One region of the Rhodococcus sp. NPDC004095 genome, then DNA from elsewhere that is predicted to be linked to it. Evidence: riboswitches for the same ligand, from Rfam matches in the RefSeq annotation. Region 1 holds a riboswitch; the other holds the start of a gene.

What was found. Region 1 has a riboswitch for cyclic di-AMP ahead of ACWEPG_RS19385 (NlpC/P60 family protein). Riboswitches for the same ligand answer to the same signal wherever they lie in the genome.
Region 2: linked by a shared signal. The riboswitch ahead of ACWEPG_RS08430 (transglycosylase family protein) and the one ahead of ACWEPG_RS19385 (NlpC/P60 family protein) in region 1 are both predicted to bind cyclic di-AMP.

What each region holds. Positions count from the first base shown of each region.
Region 1 covers NZ_JBSGGS010000009.1:291,293-298,484, reverse strand. The annotation lists gene trpD (anthranilate phosphoribosyltransferase) at 1-125, shown strand, start outside; gene ACWEPG_RS19400 (Lrp/AsnC family transcriptional regulator) at 201-476, opposite strand; gene ACWEPG_RS19395 (DEDD exonuclease domain-containing protein) at 512-2,224, opposite strand; gene ACWEPG_RS19390 (hypothetical protein) at 2,358-2,627, shown strand; cyclic di-AMP (ydaO/yuaA leader) riboswitch at 2,756-2,920, shown strand; gene ACWEPG_RS19385 (NlpC/P60 family protein) at 2,933-3,499, shown strand; gene ACWEPG_RS19380 (NlpC/P60 family protein) at 3,722-4,765, shown strand; gene ACWEPG_RS19375 (hypothetical protein) at 4,840-6,144, shown strand; gene ACWEPG_RS19370 (glycosyltransferase family 4 protein) at 6,234-7,192, shown strand, end outside.
Region 2 covers NZ_JBSGGS010000003.1:492,570-499,761, reverse strand. The annotation lists gene ACWEPG_RS08440 (helicase-associated domain-containing protein) at 1-1,938, opposite strand, end outside; gene ACWEPG_RS08435 (hypothetical protein) at 1,999-2,190, shown strand; gene ACWEPG_RS08430 (transglycosylase family protein) at 2,257-2,868, opposite strand; cyclic di-AMP (ydaO/yuaA leader) riboswitch at 2,874-3,077, opposite strand; gene ACWEPG_RS08425 (glycosyltransferase 87 family protein) at 3,209-4,531, opposite strand; gene ACWEPG_RS08420 (YccF domain-containing protein) at 4,528-4,935, opposite strand; gene ACWEPG_RS08415 (hypothetical protein) at 4,932-5,189, opposite strand; gene ACWEPG_RS08410 (cold-shock protein) at 5,324-5,731, shown strand; gene ACWEPG_RS08405 (DUF2771 family protein) at 5,800-6,297, opposite strand; gene ACWEPG_RS08400 (MFS transporter) at 6,346-7,192, opposite strand, start outside.

The DNA.
Region 1 (7,192 bases):
TGGGCGGCGAGCTGAACGACGCACTGCGTGCCGGCATGCAGCGCGCGGTCGACGTCATCGACAACGGAGCCGCCGCGGCGCTGCTTGACCGCTGGGTCGCGGTGAGCGCGCGCCTGGCCGGCTGAGGCCGCCCACGACATAGCGGGAGGGATGACGGGGACCCTCGTCCGGCCGGACCGGGCGAGGGTCCCCGTCGTCGTTCACTCGCCGATGGAGAAGGCGGCTTCGACGTCGGCGCTCGCGTAGGAGCGGAACGCGATGTGAGTCGTGGTGCGCAGCACTCCGGCGACCTTGTTGATCGCGCCGGTGACGACGTCGGCGATCTGCTCGTGGTCACGGACCTTGACGATCGCGATCAGATCGACGTCGCCCGCGCACGAGTACACCTCGGAGACGCCGGCGATGTCGGCAACGGCCTGAGCGGTCTCGGGGATCCGGTTCGCCTCGGCATGGATGAGGACGATGGCGTTGATCATCTCGCTCCTTATTACAGGGGGTGGGCCTGATCAGACTAGGACCCAAATGCCGGGGACCCCGCCCCGCGGGCCAGCGCGCACCACTGCTGCCAGGCTCCCGCGCCGCGAGCGGGCTCCCCGTACCCGTGGCTGGTGCGGACGATCCGGATGCCGGGGGAGTCGAGCCAGCTCGCGATCAGCCCGACCTCACCGGCGGTGGCGCCGCGCAGAGGTGACGGTTCGGCCAGCACGGTCTCGGCCGACAGCGCCAGCGCGTCGACGACCGGCATCGGAGGCACCCCGCGCGGAGCCACCCCGGCAGAAGCGAGACGGCCCGCCCTGATTACCGCGAACTCCCACCCGCCGCCGTCGCGGGGCCGCGCCGCGATCAGTTCGTCGACCGCGGCGACCGCGGCCAGCCGCTGACCGCGGCGCAGTGCGATGCCCAGCGTGGCGGTGCGGTCACGCAGCCGGGCTGCGCTCTCGAACAGTTCTGCCGTCGCCAGCTCGCCGATCCGGGTGCGCAGTCGGTGCAGCGGGCCGTCGTCGGTACCGCGAATCAGGGCACGCACGACTTCGACGGCGGCGCCGTACTGCTCCGAATCCTGCGGGGTGTTCCCGGCGGGGCAGCCGCCGACCGCCTCGTCCGGACAGTCCGGGCCGTGGACCTGGTCGCGGCGAATCTTCTTGGTGCAGCTGCGAAGTCGACAGGACTCGGTGATGGTCGCGGCGACCTCGGTCGCGTCGGTGCGACTGGTGAACGGGCCGAGGGCGTCGACGCCGGCGCGGCGGGTGATCGACAGCCGGGGGAACGGTTCGTCGGTCAGGGTGATCCACCACGCGCGCTTGGGGAACTTCGAGCGCCGGTTGTACGGGGGTGCGTGCGCGGCGAGCAGTCGCAGTTCGCGCACCCCGGCCTCGAGTCCGTGTGCACACTCGACGTGGTCCACCCGGGTGGCGAGCGCCACCATCTCCTTCATTCGGGCGCGGGTCTCGGACCCGGTGAAGTAGCCGCGGACCCGACGCTGCAGATTGACCGCCGTGCCGACGTAGAGGACCTCGTCCGACGGGCCGCGGAACAGGTAGACGCCCGGGGTCCGGGGCAGGTGCGCGGCCAGGCCCCGTTTGCCGCGTTGGGCCGCCGAGACGTTGGGCAGGTAGTCGACCAGCTCCGGATAGCTGTGCACCCCGAGATTGCCGACCCGTTCGATCAGGGCGTGCAGAACGTCGACGGTGGCGCGGGCGTCGTCCAGCGCACGGTGCGTGGGCCGGGTGCTGACCTGGAACAGGTCCGCCAGGGCGGACAGCTTCACCGACGGCGCCTCCTCCCTGGACAGCACCCGGCGGGCGAGCTTGACCGTGCACAGCACCTGGAACGGCGGCCAGGCGAGGTCGTGTCGCGACACCGCGGCCCTCAGGAATCCGATGTCGAACGGGGCGTTGTGGGCGACCAGGACGGCGCCGCGGGCGAACTCGAGGAAACTGGGCAGTACCTGTTCGATCCGTGGTGCGTCGACGAGCATCGCCGTGGTGATTCCGGTGAGCTGCGCGATGAAAGGAGGAATGGTGCGGCCCGGGTCGACGAGTGTGCCGAGTTCGCCGATCACCTCGCCGCCCCGGACCTTCACCGCGCCGATCTCGGTGATGGCGTCGTCGCCGGAGTTGCTGCCGGTGGTCTCGAGGTCGACGACGACGAACGTGGTGTCCCGCAGCGGGGTGTCCAGCTCGTCGAACGTCAGCTGGCGTGCGGTGGCGTCGCGGGAACTCACGGGGCACAGGCTAGGCGGGGGTGCCGACAGCCCCGGCCGGCCTGTCCCCACCAACCTGTCGGAGCGACTCGCTAGCTTCCGTCGGAGAGGCCGGATGACACGCCGGTTCGGCGCGAGTGAGACGAGGGTCACAATGATCGTGGATTGCAGCCGGTGTGCGGTTCGGGACATCGCCTGTGGCGACTGTGTGGTGACCGTGCTCCTCGGCTACCCGGCGCCCGAGGACTCGACGCAGACCGCGCGGTCCGGTGTGGTGGCCCGCATGAGTATTGAGCAGGATGAACGAGCGGCGATGGCGGCGCTCGCCGACGCGGGGCTGGTGCCCCGACTGCGCTTGGTGTCCGCCGTCGATCCGGCACAGACCAGTCGGTCGTTATCGCTTCGTGATCCGGGCGTTGCCTGACGGTCGTCCAGTGTCGAAATTGCCCGATTTGACCGGTTGTCGGTCTCGTTCGGGTCGACATTGCCGGGTGCGCTTCGTAATCTCGTTGAGACCTTGCGGAGTCTTGCAGCGCCACACCGGCGCAGCATCGCGAGGTACCGCCTAAACGATGTCCCGCAAGGGAATCGTGCCGGGAACCCACGTTTCCACTGGGGTGAATCCCGTCGGAGCGCACACCGCGTGCCGTCGGGTAGGGCTGATCTTCCCAGCCCGAACCCGTCAGCTAACTCGGTCGGCGGAGGAATGGAAGAAAGGCACCTCCTTTCGTGGCAACACTGAGCTCCAAGGCACGGCGCGTCGCCGTCGCCGGCATCTTCACCGTCGGCGCGATCACGGCCACCGCGGCGCCCGCACTGGCCGAGCCCGTCACGGTCCCCGGCGTCGGCACCTTCGACATCCCGGGCGTTCCGGCGCAGACCATCGAGATCCCCGGCCTCCCGCAGCTCCCGGCGGCGCCCGGCGCCCCGGCCCTCGTTCCCGCTCCGGTCCTCACCGCAGGCCAGAAGGCCGTCGAGGCCGCTGCCAGCAAGATCGGCGCCCCCTACGTCTGGGGTGCAGCCGGACCGGACGCCTTCGACTGCTCAGGCCTCGTGCAGTGGGCCTTCAAGCAGGCCGGTCTGAACCTGCCCCGCACGAGCTACGACCAGGCTGCGGCCGGCACCCCGGTGTCGACCGGCAACCTGCAGCCCGGTGACGTGGTGTCCTTCTACGGCGGCTCGCACTCGGGCATCTACGCCGGCAACGGCGAGGTCATCCACGCCGCCACCTCCGGTACTCCGGTCAAGCGCGCCCCGATCTCCTCGATGCCGATGGACGGCGCACGCCGCTACTGACATCCCGCACGCCGTGGCCGGGGAAGGGCCACGGCGTGCGTGTGGCACTTGCCACTCCGACGGGCTCGTCGATCCAGCACGGATCGCCGGGCCCGTCGCCGTTTGCGCAGGACGGCGCCCGCGCGAGGCAATGTCACGATTTGGCCGGGGTGGACACCGTCGTATGCCGTTCCGTAACCTTGCCGAGACCTTTCCGCGAGTAAGAACAGGAGCACCCGGTTCGTGGCGTCACTGAGGAAGCGATCCACCGCACTCGCAACCGGTGTCCTGTCCGTCGCTCTCGTCGCCGTCGGCATCGGCCCGGCGGCAGCCGATCCCGCCATCGACAACCCGACCGCGGCGCTCGAGCGTCTGTCCGATCTCTCGCGCAAATCCGAGCAGGCCACCGAGGCGATGCACAACGCGCAGATCGACCTCGACTCCAAGCTCTCCGTCCAGCGGGATGCGGAGCTCAGGCACGAGCAGGATCAGCGCCGCCTGGACGAGGCGCGCGCGACGATGGCCCAGTTCCAGCCGGCCGTGGACCGGTTGACGATCGCCAACTACCAGGGCGGACGGGTCAACCGTCTGTTCGCGGTGATGGTCTCCGACTCGCCGCAGCAGTTGCTCGACCAGATGTCCACGCTCAGCGTGCTCTCCACCGACACCGCCGCCCAGGTTCGCAAGTTCAAGGAGGCCGGTGACGAGGCCGTCGCGGCCGAGGAGGCCTCGCGGCGATCCGCCGACGACGCGCGGACGGCGACCGAGCACGCCCGCTCGATCAGCGACGACCTGCAGCGCACCCAGAGCGACCTGCAGGAGCAGATCGGGCAGGTCACCCAGGCGTTTGCGGCCTTGACGAGCGCCGAGAAGGCAACGCTCGCCGGTTCCGCCTTCCCTCCCGGATACGATCCCGCGATCGTGCTCAAGGGCCTGGTCCCGGGTGCCAACTCGAGCGCACTGCAGGCGGCCCTGACCCAGGTCGGCAAGCCCTACGTCTGGGGCGCGACGGGGCCGGACGGCTACGACTGTTCCGGCCTGATGGTGTGGGCCTACAAGCAGATCGGCAAGTCGCTGCCCAGGTCGAGCCAGGCCCAGGCCGCAGGCGGCACCCCGGTTCGCAAGCAGGACCTGCAGCCCGGCGACCTGGTGCTGTACTACTCCGACGCCTCGCACGTGGGCATGTACGCCGGCAACGGCAACATCGTGCACGCGTCCACGTTCGGCGTCCCGGTGAAGGTGGCACCGCTCGACGCCTACCCGTTCTACGGCGCCCGCCGGTACTGACCATCGAACAGGGGGATGCGCCGCGGTCGCCGCGTCGCCGGATCCGGACCTGGGAGGCGCTCGCGTTCTCCGGCCTGCTGATCGTCGTCGCGGGCGCCGCGGGCCTGGTGCTGCACCAGAATTCCGCCGAACCCGGCTCTGGGGCACCGTCCACCGCCGCGGTCAGCCCGTTCGAACAGGCTCGGCGCGCCGGCGTCCAGGACCTGCTCGACCGATGGGCCGGAGCGACTCGCGCCGGCGACGCGTCGGCACTGGCGGAGCTGTTCGACCCCGGAGCGATGCCGGAGTTCCTCGCCGCCGAGGTGCGGCGGATGGGCAACCTGGCGGCGGTGCCACTCGCGGACTGGGGCTACGAGATCGGCGGCGGCCCGGAAACGCCGGTGCCGAGCGACCTGGCCGAACAGTTGCAGGCCACCGACGTCTGGGCTCCGCAGGTCTATCTGCGCTACGCGATCGAGGGTGCGGACCTCGGCCCGACGCGCAAACCGGTCTCGCTGGTGGTGGCGCGGCGCGGGGACACGTGGAAACTGGTCTCCGATCGACCGTTGCCCGAGTACGACCGGCGAACCTGGCGTGGCCCCTGGGATTTCGGTCCGGTGGTGGCCCGGTCGGTGACCACCGGCGGGGCCACCTCCGTGGTGCTCGGTCACCCGTGGCAGCAGGACCGGGTGGACGCGGTCGCGGCCGAACTCGTCACCGCCGTACCCGCCGTCGGTGACGTGTGGGGTACCGACTGGTCGCGGCGGGCGGTCGTGGTCGTCACCGCCGATCAGGACGAGTTCGCCGAGCAGGTCGGCGCCGCGCACAGCGGTTCCGACATCGCCGCGGTTGCGGTCTCCGACGCCGTGACCCCGGACTCGGACGTCGTGACCGGGCAGCGAATCGTCTTCAGCCCCACCGCGGGTGAACGTCTCACCGAGAGCACGCGCCGGTCGGTGCTCCGTCACGAACTCACACACGTCGCCACCCGCGCCGAGACGCGGGACGGATCCCCGATGTGGGTGCTCGAGGGCTTCGCCGACTACGTCGGCCACCGGGTCCCCAACAGTGACACCGGCGGCGGTGTCGACGTCCGCACCGCCGCGCCGACGGTGTCGGCGGCCGTCGCGGTGCACGGACCGCCGGTGAGGCTGCCTTCCGACGCCGACTTCGCCGCCGGGGGCGAACGGGCGCTGGCCGCCTACGAGTCGGCGTGGACGGTCGCGGCATTCGTCGCGGACCGGTTCGGGGAGGACCGGCTGCGGGCGCTGTACCGGGAACTGTCGACCGGGCCTGTCGACGCCACCGTGGTCGACGAACGGATCGGCCGGGTACTCGGGGTGCCCGGGCGGGAGATGGTCGCGCAGTGGGGCTCCTGGCTCACCGAACGGGTGTCCTGACCCCGGCGCCCGGAACCTCGACCCCGGTGCCGGCGATCCGTCGCCGACCCGGGGCGCCCGCAGGGAGGGCCACCGAATACGGTGGAGGCATGCGCCGAACCCTGTTGGTGACGAACGACTTTCCACCGCGACCGGGCGGCATCCAGTCCTACCTGCAATCCCTGACGGCCGCGCTGCCGGCCGACCAACTCGTCGTCTATGCGCCGCGGTGGCGCGGCGACAGTCACACCAGGTTCGATGCCGCGCAGCCGTTCGAGGTGGTCCGTCATCCCACGACGCTGATGCTGCCGACGCCGCTGGTGGCACGGAAGGCCGCGAAGCTCGTGCGCAGCCACGGCTGCGACAGCGTGTGGTTCGGCGCCGCCGCGCCGCTGGCGTTGCTCGGTCCGCACCTGCGGCGAGCAGGCGCGGAGCGCATCGTGGCGAGCACTCACGGACACGAGGTCGGGTGGTCGATGCTGCCCGGGGCCCGGCAGTCGTTGCGCCGGATCGGCGACACCACCGACGCGATCACGTACGTCAGCAAGTACACCCGGCGCCGATTCGCCGCGGCGTTCGGGCCGCGGGCCGGGCTCGAGCACGTCCCGCCCGGGGTGGACAGCGAGACCTTCCGGCCGGATCCGGCGGCGCGCGCGGAACTGCGCTGCCGGTACGGGCTGGGGGAGCGGCCGACGATCCTCTGCCTGTCTCGCCTGGTGCCGCGCAAGGGACAGGACGTGCTGATCCGCGCGTTGCCGCGGATCCGGCGATCGATCGACGGCGCGGTGCTGGTGATCGTCGGTGGCGGGCCGTACGAGGAGTCGTTGCGGCGACTGGCGGCCAAGGTCGGCGTGGAGGAGCACGTGGTGTTCACCGGTGGGGTTCCCGCGGCGGAACTCGCCGCGCACCACACCATCGCCGACGTGTTCGCGATGCCGTGCCGCACTCGCGGCGCGGGGCTCGACGTCGAGGGACTGGGCATCGTGTACCTGGAGGCGTCGGCGACAGGTGTTCCGGTGATCGCGGGCAACTCCGGGGGCGCGCCGGAGACGGTGCGCGAGGGCGAGAC
Region 2 (7,192 bases), on a different contig from region 1:
CGCGCGGCGCCTGGGCACCCGGGCCCCCGGCGGACGCAGATCCACGATCGCGCCCGAGGAGTCCTCCCCGGCCGGGGCGAAACCGGCCGCCCGCAACTGTTCGAGCACCTCGCCGAGCGACGCCTGCGAGACCGCAACGGTCGGCGCCAGCGCCCGCAACGCCAGCGCCTCGGCGACCGGGGAGGACAGCACCTCCGCGAGCATCGCCGGGTCGTCGCAACGGACGAATGCCTGCGCGATACCGGCCCGCAGTCGGCCGTGCCTGCGCGCCACGTCGTCGATCAGGTACGTCAGGGCCTGCGGGACCGGGGTTCGCGAATGCGACGCGAACAGGGCGTGCAGTTCGGCGGCGGTCCGCCCGGCGTCGAGGGCGCGCCGCACACTGGCCTCCCCGACCCGGTACACCGTCGCCGCGCCCGCCGACTCGACGTCGGCGACCAGCGTGATCTGCGCGAGCAGATCCGGCACCAGCGGCCCCGGCGCGATCACCGTCAGGTCCGCCTGAACCAGCACGTGGTCGATAGGTTTCGGCAGCGCCGCGACCATTTCGGCGAGCACCGACTCCGGAGGGCCGCCGTGCAGCAGGCTGCGGCCCGGTGACGACAGGGCCCCGCGGCCGATCAGCCCGACCGCGGTCGCCTCCCGCAGGGTGTGCTCGATCGCGGACACCCCGAGCCGGCCGGCCCAGCGGGGCCGGCGCCACGCCACGACCGCCGCCACCGCCGCGGCGCTCGCACCCACCCCGGTGCCGAGTTCGGCGACGACGTCGAGCACGAACCGGCGATCCCGCGGGGCGCCGGACGCCCGCACCTCGTCGGAGAGGGCGGCGATCGGCTTGTCGTGTGGGTCGCGCAGCCCCACCGTCCACGGTCGGCGCGGCAGGTCCAGCCACACCTGCGCGAGCAGATGCCATCGATGCCCCGGGGTGCCCTCGAGCCACGCGTCCGCGGCCGTGGTGGGCGCCCAGTACTCGTCGCCGGTGTCGGCCGCGGGCAGCGGGTCGGGGACACCTGCGGCGATCAGTCCGGCGGCGGACAGCAGTTCGACGAGCAGGCTCACCCTGACCTCGTCGATCCCGACGACCTTGGCCAGCCGCCGCGCCTCGCGCACCCCGAGACCCCCGGCCTTGAGGGTCGGTGCGGGATGGTCACCGAGCGCGCCGAGCAGTTCCTCACAGTGCCGGATCAGTTCCAGCGCCTCGCCGGCGGCGGCCGCGTTCACCTCGGCGACCTTGTGCTTGGTCCCGCGCACCGCGGGCGGGGCCAGCACGGACGGGTCGGTGACGGTCTCGCCGCGCAGCACCTGGCCCACCTGCTGGGGCAGTTCGACCGTCTGCTCGTCGAGCCAGGTCAGCAGGCCCGATGCCAGGAGCCGCTGCACCGGCCGATCCGGCGAGGTGCCGGGGGCCGCGTCGCGGGTCCGGCCGATCGGTGAGCTGGTGGCGAGGGTGTCGAGCAACCGTCGTTCGTCCTCGGTGAGCCCCGCCACCGCCGCGGCGATCTGATCCGCGGTCAGCGTGGTGGTGGCCGGGTCGATCCGCCAGGTGACCGCATCGCGCGCCGCCGGTGTCACCCGCAGCACCTTGGTGCCCCACACCAGCGCCCGGTCGCGCAGCACCGTCAGCGCCCGATCCACGGCCCGGGCCGGTGCCCGGCCCGCGACCGCGTCGGCGAGCTGGTCGCGCCGCACCCCGGACTCGGCGGCGCCGTCCCGGGCGAGCAAGCCGATCAACGTGAGTTCGAGCACGCTGAGGTCGTCCGCCACCCGCAACACCGACGCCCGCTGCTCGGCGCGGGACGCCAGCACCGACAGGTTCGCAGGCGGGGGGACCGCCAGGTCCGGGCGCAGTCGCAGCAATTCCGCCAGCTCGCGGTCGCTCCGCGTGCTGAGCCAGGTCGCCAGGCTGTCGGTCACGGCGGCGGGATCGGTTTCGGTCATCGATTGTCAGATTAGTGACCTGGGCTGTACCGGATGCCGACTCGGTGTCAAAATGGCCTCGTGGCTAACAATTCGAGCAAGCGTTACGTTGATCCAGGCTGGCCGGAGCACGTCAAGGAAGGTGACCACGCGGTCACCGAGCTCTCGTCGACTCGTTCCGGAGGGTTGTCCCCGTTCGGTGAGGAGACCGAGTTCCCGCGGCCGCTGTCCGAGCTGCCCTACACCCATCCCGTCACCGTCATCAACCGCTGACCGGACCGAACGGCAGAAGGGCCCCGCACCGAAACGGTGCGGGGCCCTTCTCACGTTCTGGGTGGCTCAGCGCGGAGCGACGGACTTGAGGAAGTCGATGACCTGCGGGTTGAGCTTGGCCTGCTCGTACAGGTTCTCGATCTGCGGGTCGACGGCGATGCCGCGGGCCTTGACGGCCTGGATGGTGCTGTCGAGCGAATCGAACACGTCGACGGTGCCGTCGGTGGTCGGGATGCTGGTGACGGCCGGGGCCGGCGCCGGCGCGGGGGTCTCGGCCGGGGCGGCCGGTGCGCTGCGCTGGGTCGGGGCGCTGGTGAGGCCGAGGCTGGAGGAGCAGGACGGCCAGGCGCCCCAGCCCTGCGAGGCGAGGACCTTCTCGGCGACCGCGATCTGCTGCTCGCGGGTGGCCTGGTTGGCGGTGGCCGCGTACTGGCCGCCGCCGTGGGCGGTCCAGGTGCTGGGGGAGAACTGCAGGCCGCCCTGGTAGCCGTTGCCGGTGTTGATGGACCAGTTGCCGCCGGCCTCGCACTGGGCCAGGCGGTCCCAGTCGGAGTCCGGGGCGGCACCTGCGGGGGCCGCGAAGGCCGCACCCGCCGCGCCGAACACCGCGGTGGTGACGACGACCTTGGCGGCGGTCTTGCGCGTGTTCGTGGGCTTGCGATGGCGTCCAGCGCTCATGGAGGTTTTCCTCTCCGCACGCGCCTGCGAGGTCAGCTGTCGGGTTCGGGCTGAGAGGTCGCCCGGCCGTGATCGCTCCGTGATCGGCGCGAAAAACGGCTTCACCCCAAGGAAGGCCGGTTGCTCGCCTCCCGGTGTCCACTGGGGACGTGGGTCCCCCGTCCTTGTCCCTGGTTTCCTCTGGGGAATCCGTTCCGCGGGACAAGGTTTGGCGCGGCGGTCCGGACTGGCCGGAACACCGACCGCTGACGACCGTACGTGGCCGATCGCGGTGAGTCACCTCCTACGAAATCGGCGTGTTTCTCGGCGTTTCGCCAGGAGAGGCGGGCGTTTTCGCAGGTCAGCTGGCCGCTGCGTGGTCGAGACCGGTCCGTGACTCAACCGTTATGTGAGGCAGATCACAAGACTTCTCGGGGGTGTCCTGGGGCTTCGAGCGGCCGCGACCCCGCGGCGCGATCAACGTCGCCGCCGCAATCACCACGAACAGCAACGGATACACCGCCGCGAAGAGCGGGACGAGGGCCGCAGGCGCCGGGATCATGAACAGCCCGATCGCGTACACGTCGTCCGGGAACCGGTGCGCCCAGCACAGCAGCGGCACCGCCAGCGCGACAGGAAGCAGCCAAGGCGTCGCCCGTCCGGCCCGCAGCGCCCGATCCAGCGCCAGGATCAGCAACGGCACGAACCACACCCAGTGGTGGCCCCACGAGAACGGGGAGACGGCGCACGAGGTGAGACCGCACAGTGTGGTGGCGAGGAGGGTCTGCCCGCGTCGGTGCGCGAGTCGCGCCGAGGCCAGCCCGAGCGCGGCGAGCGCGATCGCGACGCCCAGCCACAGCAGCCGCGGCGGCTCGTCGAGGTTCAGCCACCGTGCCAGGACACCCGACGCGGATTGGTTCGCCGGCCACGCCGTCTCGCCGATCCGGGTCGAATGCCAGATCACGCCGGTCCAGTACGCCCTGGAGTCGGAGAAGATCACCGCGAAGCCGAGGGCGACGGTGGCCGCGAAACCCGCGACCGCCGTCGCGGCCGCCCGCCACTGCCGGGTGAGCAGCAGATGGATGACGAACAGCGCCGGGGTCAACTTGATGCCCGCCGCGACGCCCACCCCGAATCCCCGCAACCTGCTGCCCTCGGCGCGACCGAGATCCCACAGGATCAGCAGCATGAGCAGCAGGTTCACCTGGCCGAGCCAGATCGTGGTCCGTACCGGCTCGAGCCAGCTGAGGATCACCGTCAGCAATCCGGTGGTGACATACAGCGTGCGGTCGGTGCGGTAGCCGAGCAGACGCCAGCACAGCAGCACGACCAGGTACAGCGCGGTGAAGTTCGTCAGGTGGCCGAGCAGGGTCGTCATCTCCGGCGTGAACAGACCCAGCGGGGCGAACAGCACCGCGGAGAACGGGGGATACGTCCACCACATTCCGCCGTGCAGTGCGTGGTCGTAGAGGCCGGCGCCGGTCAGGACGGTGGCACCACCGCTGCGGTAGACGAGCAGGTCCAGGCCATTGCGGAAGAAGCCCCACAGTGGGTGGCCGAGCGGGACGACCCGGTCGTGGGCGGCGAGGGCGGCGGCGGCGAGCACCGCGAGGGTGCCGAGGAACAGGGGATGTGTGGGGAGCGACCGCCCCGCATCCGGGTCGGTGCGGGGCGGTCGGCTCATGCGGGGCTACCGGGTTGATACGAGCGGACGGAGCCGACGTCCACGATGTCCTTGCCGAGTGGCATCAGTGAGATCGGGACCATCTTCAGGTTCGCGACGGCGAGCGGGATGCCGATGATGGTGATCGCCATCGCGACGGCGCTCAGGACGTGACCGATCGCGAGCCAGATGCCGCAGAGAACCAGCCAGATCACGTTCCCGATCAGGGACCCGACGCCGGAGGTCGGTTTCTCGACGACGGTCTTGCCGAACGGCCACAGCGCGTAGACGCCGATCCGGAACGAGGCGATGCCGAACGGAATCGTGATGATCAGGATGCAGCACAGGACGCCGGCGACGAAGTAGCCGAGCGCGAGCCACAGCCCGCCGAAGACCAGCCAGATGATGTTCAGGAGGATCCTCATGTCTTGTCCTCTCCACGTACACGCCGGCCTGCCATCAGTGCGGAGATGATTCCGAACAGGAAGCCGAGCGGACAGAGCAGCGCCAGCAGGTACAGCGCGAGGCCGGGGGTGTGGCCGGTCGCCGCGACGACGAAGATCGCGATGATCGCGACCAGGCCAAGGAAGAACAGCGCGATGGCGGCGCGGAACAGGATGCCGCCGCCGGAGGCGGGGGTGCCGTTGGTGGATTCGGTGCCGGGGGTCTGTGGTGCCACACCCCCACGTTATCCCCGTCAAACCCATGTGCCCGGGAGGGGCGCGCGGAGGTAGACTGCCGACCATCGCGTCCCACACACGGTGGGGCGCGTTCGTTTATATGGTCGTTTTACGTGGATGAGCAGGTGACGCGGTGCCTACCGGCAAGGTGAAGTGGTACGACGTTGAAAAGGGCTTCGGCTTCCTCTCCCAGGACGAGGGAGAGGACGTCTACGTCCGGTCGTCGGCGTTGCCCGAGGGGGTCGAGGGCCTCAAGGCCGGCCAGCGGGTGGAGTTCGGCATGGCCGCCGGCCGTCGCGGTCCCCAGGCGCTGAGCCTGAAGGTGCTCGACCCGGCGCCGAACCTGCGCCAGACCGGTCGCCGCGACGACGCCGCTCGCAAGCACACCCCCGACGAGCTGCACGGCATGGTCGAGGACATGATCACCCTGCTCGAGGCGAAGGTGCAGCCGGATCTGCGCAAGGGCCGGTACCCGGACCGCAAGACCGCGCAGCGCATCTCCGAGGTGGTCCGCGCCGTCGCCCGGGAACTCGACAGCTGAGTTCGTCCGACTGAACGCGCGGAGCCCCCGGTCACCTGGACCGGGGGCTCCGCTGCTGTTCGGGCCTCTTACTGGACGGCTGCCGGTTCGGGCAGGTCCGGCAGGGTCTGGATCGCCCACACCGGGGCGAAGTCGCGCGACGACGGCTGCTGGATGATCACGCCGAGCAGCTGCTCGTTCTCACGCGTGGGGATCGTCACCGAGTACTTCTCGCCCGCGGTGTAGTCGCGGTATCCCTCGAACACCTCGCCCGTGCGGGGATCGCCGAACTGGACGTTCAGTCGCCAGTCGCCCTCGGCGATGTCCTTCGGCAACGACAGCTGCAGCGACGAGCCGGCAGGCACCGGAAGGTTGGCGACAGCGAGGTCGGCGCAGCGCATGTTCGCGTCGCAGATCCCGGCGTCGACGTCGACGGTCCGGCCGTGTGCGTACGCGGTCACTGTGGGCAGCTGCTCGGGTGCGTCGCGGACGAGCATCGTGACGACCGCGGCGAGCCCGCCGGCAGCCACCAGCGCCACCACGACCACCGCTGCGAGGATCTTCTTCGTCCGGGCTTGCAAGGTCATCGGTTTCCTTGTTCTCGTTCGTACCCGCCCGGTGTGGCGGGTTCGGTGTCAGTCGGCCCGGGAGCCGGGACCGACGGGTGCTTCCTGGTTCACGTGTTCGGGGCGTTTGCCGCCGAGCCCCGGCAGCAACGTGCGGCCACGGTACGTGAGGAACGTCTGGACCAATCCGAGGACCAGCACCACCGACACGACGGTGAAGCCGATCCAGTACTCGGTGGGCAGCAGCACGCCGAGCGCGCCACCGATGACCCAGCTCAGCTGTAGCACCGTCTCCGAGCGGCCGAATCCGGAGGCGATGGACTCCTCGGGCAGGTCCTGCTGCAACGAGGCGTCGAGGGAGACCTTCGCCAGTGCGCTCGCCGCGGACGCGACGAGCGCGGCCAGGGCCGCGGTGAGCAGGCTGTCGGTGAAGGCCACGAGGATCGCCACCACCGTCACGGCCGCGGTGCACCGCAGCACGACGAGCGCGGGCCGGCCGAGCTTGAGCCGGGCGCCGGTCGCATTGCCGGCGAAGTTGCCGATGCCGGCCGCGGCGCCGACGAGGCCGAGCATCGCGGCCTGCATCCATGGTTCGTGTTCGGTGCGGGACTTTGCGACGAACGCGATGTACAGGGTAAGGAAGCCGGTGAGCACGCGGATGGTCCCGTTGCCCCAGAGTCCGGTGATCGTGGCGCGGCCGAGCGGTTGGCGCCGCTTGTCCGGGGCGATCGTCTCCTTCTGCTCGCGGGTGATCACCTCGGTGACGGCGTCGTCGCCGTGGTAGGCGAGGGTCGCCGGGACCTCGCCCTCGGTGACCTCCACCCACGCCGGGATGCGCATGCTCAGGTAGGCGCCGAGGACAGTGATCGCGGCGGTGAACCACAGCACGCCGGTCGAGTGGAAGGCGAACGCGATC